Linked DNA regions of Pararhizobium sp. A13. The protein of the gene in region 1 interacts with the protein of each later gene in a pairwise test. Links are inferred from orthologs where the notes say so. Each region holds a gene or a part of one and is shown on either strand. Other genes may lie near its edges. The genes, in order: ccmE and WI754_RS03585.

Region 1 (3,292 bases):
AATACAGCCACACGGTGACGATCAAAGGGCAGGACAGCGTCGCGCGCGGCGCCGCCTGCCGCAACCCGAATGGCACCTGGACACCGCTGACCTGACACGATCCGCGCGATGTTGCGGCGAAACGCCTCAAATTTCCGTCATTTCCCGTTTTCCGATTGGAATGGCGTTGTCCGCATAGTAATTGAGCGCACATGCTGTTCTGGATCCTTGTTGCCACCCTGACGGCGGCTGTTGCCGCTGTCCTGCTGCTTCCGCTGCTACGTGCCGCCGCCGGCGCAGAGGTTCCGCAATCCCATGACGTCGAAGTCTATCGCGACCAGCTCGAGGAGCTGAAGCGCGACGAGAAAAATGGCCTGATTTCCGGCGAGGACGCGGAATTTGCGCGCGCCGAGGTGGCGCGCCGGCTGCTTGCGGCGACGGACGCGGTGAAGGCCGCGGGACCCGCTCAGCCAGCGCGGCGGGGCAACCGGCTGGCGCAGCTCGCCGTCATTCTTATCCTGCCTGCCATTGGCCTCTGTCTTTACCTACGCACGGGAAATCCGGACGTACCGGATGCGCCGCTCGCTGCGCGCCTGGCGAACCCGGGCGATGACATGAATATCCTGATCGCGCGGGCCGAGCAGCAGCTTGTCGCCAATCCGGAAGACGGAGCAGGTTGGGATGTTCTGGCACCGATTTATTATCGCAGCGGCAGGATCGAGGATGCTGCCGCAGCTTTCCGCAATGCGCTTCGGATTCTCGGGCCGACGCCCGCGCGTCTCGGCGGCTATGCCGAAAGCCTGATCGCGATTTCTGGCGGCTTGATCACCAACGAGGCGCAGGAGGCGCTGCGCAAATCGCTGGCGATCGAGCCGAACGACCCACGCGCGCAATTCTATCTGGCGCTTGCCTTGAAACAGGAAGGCAAGGCGCCGGAAGCGCTCGCGGCGTTCCAGCAGATCGTCAAGGCATCGCCAGCCGATGCGCCGTGGCTGCCGCTGGTCAATGAACATATCGCCAGCCTCAAGGGCGATGGCGCAGCACCCTCCGCGGATCAGGCGGGGAGCGCATTGGGCGGTCCTACGGCCGACGACGTCGCGGCAGCGCAGACCATGAATGCCGGCGACCGGAATGCTATGATCGAGGGTATGGTGGAGAGCCTTGCCGAAAAACTGAAGGACGATCCGAAGAATTTCGAAGGATGGATGCGGATCATCCGTTCCTATTCAGTGCTCGGTCAGAAAGAGAAGGCCGCCGAGGCCTTGAAACAAGGTTTGAGTGCCTTCCCGGCCGAGGGCGAGCAGGGCAAACAATTGCTGGCTTTGGCAGGCGAACTTGGCCTGACGGCCGATGGAGGCGTGAAGTGACCCGCAAGCAGAAGCGTCTGGCGATCATCGGCGGCGGCGTCAGCTTCATCATCGCGGCCGTGCTTCTGGTGATGTTCGCCTTCAGCCAGGCAGTTGCCTATTTCTACGTTCCCGGCGATCTCGCCAAGGCGCATCTGGCACCGGGCACCCGCATTCGGCTGGGCGGGCTGGTCGAGGCGGGGTCGGTCAAGCGCGGCGATGGCATGACGGTGAGTTTCAGCGTTACCGATACGCTCGAACGTGTGCCGGTGACTTACACGGGCATTCTTCCGGATCTCTTCCGCGAGGGGCAGGGCGTCGTCGCCGAAGGTGCGTTTGCGGCCGGCAGCCCGGTTTTCGTGGCCGATACGGTGCTCGCCAAGCATGACGAGACCTATATGCCGAAGGACGTGGCGGACCGGTTGAAGGCGCAGGGCGTGTCGCTCGGGGGCAAGGAAAATATCCAATGATCATCGAGTTCGGTCATTATGCGCTGGTTCTGGCGCTTGGCGTGTCGGTGTTGCAGGCGATCATGCCTGTTTTCGGCGCGGTGCGTGGCGACCGGGCCCTGATGGAGATCGGCACGGTCGCGGCCAAGGCGACCTTCCTGCTCGTCGCCCTCTCTTTCGGCGTTCTGACCTATGCCCATGTGACGTCGGATTTTTCCGTCCAGAACGTCTGGGAGAATTCGCATTCGCAGATCCCGCTGATCTACAAGTTTTCCGGTGTCTGGGGAAACCACGAAGGCTCGATGCTGCTGTGGATGCTGATCCTCACCTTCTTTTCGGCCCTGGTCGCGGTGTTTGGGGATAACCTGCCTGACACGTTGAAGGCCAATGTGCTTGCCGTTCAGGCCTGGATTGCCAGCGCCTTCTCGCTGTTCATCCTGTTGACGTCGAACCCCTTCAACCGGCTCATCGACGCGCCGGGCGAGGGGAGAGATCTCAATCCGGTGTTGCAGGATATCGGCCTCGCTATCCATCCACCCTTGCTTTACCTCGGCTATGTCGGATTTTCCGTCTGTTTCTCCTTTGCTGTGGCGGCCCTGATCGAGGGGCGCATCGATGCGGCCTGGGCGCGCTGGGTGCGGCCCTGGACGCTGGCTGCCTGGACCTGCCTGACGGCGGGAATCGCGATGGGATCCTACTGGGCCTATTATGAGCTTGGCTGGGGCGGTTGGTGGTTCTGGGACCCTGTAGAGAACGCCTCCTTCATTCCCTGGCTTGCCGGGACCGCGCTGCTTCACTCCGCGCTGGTGATGGAGAAGCGCGAGGCGCTGAAGATCTGGACCGTGCTGCTTGCGATCATGACCTTCTCGATGTCGCTGCTCGGCACGTTCCTTGTCCGCTCCGGCGTGCTCACCTCGGTTCACGCCTTTGCGACCGATCCGACGCGCGGCGTCTTCATTCTGGTCATTCTGATCCTTTTCATTGGCGGCGCCTTCTCGCTGTTCGCGTTCCGCGCCGCGCGTCTCAAGGCGGGCGGTCTGTTCGCGCCGATTTCGCGCGAGGGCGCACTGGTTCTCAACAACCTGATCCTGACGACGGCCGCAGCCACCGTTTTGACCGGTACGCTCTATCCGCTGGTGCTGGAAGCGCTGACGGGCTCGAAAATCTCGGTCGGACCACCCTTCTTCAACATGACGTTCGGGCTGTTGATGCTGCCGCTGCTCCTGGCGGTGCCGTTCGGGCCGTTGCTGGCCTGGAAGCGCGGCGACCTGCTGGGGGCTGGACAGCGGCTCTTCGCGGCGGTGGCGATCGGCCTGGTTGCCGGCTGCGTGATTTATTATGCACGGCATGGTGGGCCGGTCATGGCCTTGTTCGGGCTTGCGCTGGGTGCGTACCTGATTGCCGGATCGCTGACGGAACTGTTGCTGCGATCCGGCATCGGCAAGGTGGCGGGATCTGTTGCACTGCGCCGGCTCTCAGGGTTGCCGCGCTCGGTTTTCGGGACGGCGCTGGCGCATA
Region 2 (3,205 bases), 1.6 Mb from region 1 along the record:
GGATGACGGGGTTTGCGGGTGTTGCGGGGGGATTGGTTTGAATATCGAGTTTGCCGCAATCACCCCCTTCTGCCCTGTCGGGCATCTCCCCCTCAAGGGGGGAGATCGGCTGGCGCTCTCCCGTGCCATCACCCCTCATCCGGCCTTTTGGGCCACCCTCTTCTCCTCGTTGGGGAGAAGAGGGTGGCTGCGGCAAGCCCACGGAGAAATCCCCACGTCTCGTATCAACGAAACATTGGGTTCGAAGGAGCCGCGGCAAACTCCCTCTTCTCCCCAGCGGGGAGAAGGTGGCCCCAAGGGCCGGATGAGGGGGGCTTTGCATCTTGGTTCGGAGTTCAATGCATGACCTCTCTCTTCCTCCGCGACCTCAAACTCGCCATGCGCGCCGGCGGCGGGGCGTTGATCGGCGTGTTGTTCTTCATGACGGTCGTCGCCGTCGTTCCGTTTGCCGTCGGCCCCGATCTCAATCTTTTGTCGCGGATCGGGCCGGCGATCCTGTGGATTGGCGCTCTGCTTGCCTCGCTGCTCGGGCTCGACCGGTTGTTCCAGGCGGAGCGCGAGGATGGCTCGCTGGACCTGATGCTGATGCAGGAAACGCCGCTGGTGCTGACCGTGCTGGTGAAGTGCCTGGCGCACTGGACGGCGACCGGCCTGCCGCTGGTGATCGCCTCGCCACTGCTGGGGCTGTTCATGAACATGAACGAGCTTGCGATCGGCGCGACCATGCTGACGCTGCTTGCCGGCACGCCTGCCATCACCCTCATCGGGGCTGCCGGTGCTGCCGTTGCGGTGACGCTGCCGCGCGGCGGTCTGCTGGTGTCGATCCTGGTCCTGCCGCTTGCCATCCCCGTCCTGATCTTCGGGGTCAGCGCTGCCTATGCGGCCGTCGAGGATCCCGCGCCGTTCTTGCCGCCTTTGCTGATATTGATCGCAATTACGCTGTTCTTCGCCGTGATCGGACCGCTTTCGGCGGCATTGGCGCTGCGATCCGCGTCGGACTGACGCAAATGTGATCGAAACGTCTTCATTGAAGAGAGAGGCCTTCGGCGTTAAAGAAGCATCATGAGCGAAAACAGTCTGGCCATCCGCAAATTCAGCGACCTTGCCAATCCCACCCGGTTTCTTGGCCTGGCGGCGCGCGTGCTGCCGTGGCTGGCCGCGCTGACTGCGGCATTTTTCGCGGTTGGCCTCTACCTCTCCTTCACCACCGAGGGCGATTACCAGCAGGGCGAGACGGTACGCATCATGTATGTGCATGTGCCTGCCGCCTGGCTGTCGATGATGTGCTACACGGTGATGGCGGTCTCGGCGCTCGGGACGCTGGTCTGGCGGCATCCGCTGGCCGATGTTTCTGCCCGCGCCGCAGCGCCCATCGGCGCCTGCTTCACGTTTCTCGCGCTCGTCACAGGTTCGCTCTGGGGCAAGCCGATGTGGGGGACGTGGTGGGTCTGGGACGCGCGGCTGACCTCTGTTTTCGTGCTGTTCCTGATGTATCTCGGGCTGATCGCGCTCAACCGGGCGATGGACGATCCGGGCAAGGCGGCCAAGGTGTCGGCCGTCTTGATCCTCGTCGGTTTCGTCAATATCCCGATCATCAAGTTCTCGGTCGAATGGTGGAACACCCTGCATCAGCCGGCGAGTGTTCTCAGGCTCGGCGGCTCGGCCATTGATCCGGAGTTTTTAGCGCCGCTGCTGGTGATGGCGGTTGCCTTCACGCTGCTGTTCTTCACCCTACACATCGCCGCGATGCGCAACGAAATCTGGCGCCGCCGGGTGACCTCGATGCGCCGGCAGGCGGCCCGCAGCGCCGGCCGGGAGGTCTGATCATGATGACCCATACGGCCTACGTCGCCGCCAGCTATGGCGTCGCCGCCGTTACGGTGGCGGTCCTTATCCTTTGGGTATGGGCCGACGGGCGCGCCCGCCGCCGCGAATTACGGGCGCTGGATGATGCCGGCATCCGTCGTCGTTCGGCGCAGCCGGGAGAGGCGCAATGAGCGTCGAGACGGAAAATGCCCGGCCGGGGAAGATGCGCATCGTCTTTGCGGCTCTCCCGCTTTTGATCTTTGCCGGGTTGGCGGCGATTTTCTGGAGCCAGCTCGATTCCGGACGGGATATCAGCGAAATTCCGTCCGCGTTGATTGGCACCAAGGCACCGTCGCTGGACCTGCCGCCGCTTGAAGGCGCTGCCTTCAAGGGTGCTGCCATGCCGGCGCTGACCGATGCGGCGGTCAAGGGTAAACTGACGCTGGTCAATGTCTGGGCGTCCTGGTGCGTGCCCTGTCGCGAGGAAAACCCGATCATCCTCGAGCTGGCCAAGGATCCCCGGCTGACGGTGGTCGGGATCAACTACAAGGACCAGACCGAAAACGCGCTCAGGTTCCTCGGCGAACTCGGCAATCCGTTTTCGGCGATCGGCGTCGATCCGCGCGGCAAGGCGGCGATCGACTGGGGCGTTTATGGAATCCCGGAATCCTATCTGGTCGATGCGTCGGGGACCATCGTCTACAAGCGGGTAGGACCGTTTGACGAGCGCAGCCTGAAGGAAGGGCTTTATCCGGCGATCGAGAAGGCCGCGGCTGCGAAGTAGCAGCCATGCCGCTAAGGACGTCAGGCATTCCTTTTTCCCTCATTACCGGGCTTGTCCCGGTAATCCAGCCACGCGATGTCCATCGCGTGAAAGAGCCTTTGCCCAAGGACTTGGGCGCGCCGGATCCCGGCCACAAGGGCGAGGATGAGGGGAGAATGGGGCGTCCTCTGGGTAGCACAGTCGGGTTTTGCCGGCCGGTAGCTCTGCCAGGCTTGCGTTCGATCACGCTTTCAAAGAACCGGGACTGCGAGCACGCTCTGCGCGCCGCCTTGCCAAGCCTTCACTGCCTCCAGCGGATAAACCAGCATCAGCACGTTCAAGGTCAGGTTATCGCGGATCAGCCAGCCGGTGAAAATCTCGAAGAAGATGGCGATGGCAACCGTGGCTGCAACCGGCGCGCGCCAGGCAAACAGGAAGCCGAGCGCCATGAAGGCGGTGTCCATCACCGAATTCAGGATGCTGTCGCCGTAATAATCGAGCGAGATCGTCGCGGTGCGGTAACGGTCGATGATGATGGGCGAGTTTTCCAGTAGTTCCCAGCCGACCTCGATCACCAGTGCCAGAAGCAGCTTGGCGGCGATCGGCTTGCGGCGCAGCAGGAGATGGGCAAGGCCG

Evidence for each region.
Region 2: the proteins of ccmE (region 1) and WI754_RS03585 interact in binary tests that used the Escherichia coli proteins (3 or more experiments, as listed by UniProt). The link is inferred for Pararhizobium sp. A13 from one-to-one orthologs.

What each region holds. Positions count from the first base shown.
Region 1 is NZ_CP149510.1:2,354,505-2,357,796, forward strand. Bases 89-3,068 are described here. They hold ccmE (cytochrome c maturation protein CcmE), read left to right. Parts: upstream 89-1,342; coding sequence 1,343-1,795; downstream 1,796-3,068. Other genes in these bases: WI754_RS11465 (hypothetical protein), read left to right, coding at 89-95; ccmI (c-type cytochrome biogenesis protein CcmI), read left to right, coding at 192-1,346; WI754_RS11480 (heme lyase CcmF/NrfE family subunit), read left to right, coding at 1,792-3,068. Also shown: more of WI754_RS11465, read left to right, coding at 1-88; more of WI754_RS11480, read left to right, coding at 3,069-3,292. UniProt on the Escherichia coli protein: Heme chaperone required for the biogenesis of c-type cytochromes. Transiently binds heme delivered by CcmC and transfers the heme to apo-cytochromes in a process facilitated by CcmF and CcmH.
Region 2 is NZ_CP149510.1:745,902-749,106, reverse strand. The notes cover bases 51-2,943. They hold WI754_RS03585 (heme ABC transporter permease), read left to right. Parts: upstream 51-1,062; coding sequence 1,063-1,824; downstream 1,825-2,943. Other genes in these bases: WI754_RS03570 (DUF2585 domain-containing protein), read right to left, coding at 2,821-2,943; WI754_RS03575 (DsbE family thiol:disulfide interchange protein), read left to right, coding at 1,994-2,590; ccmD (heme exporter protein CcmD), read left to right, coding at 1,827-1,997; ccmB (heme exporter protein CcmB), read left to right, coding at 343-1,002. In the rest of the region: heme ABC exporter ATP-binding protein CcmA, read left to right, coding at 1-41; more of WI754_RS03570, read right to left, coding at 2,944-3,205. UniProt on the Escherichia coli protein: Required for the export of heme to the periplasm for the biogenesis of c-type cytochromes.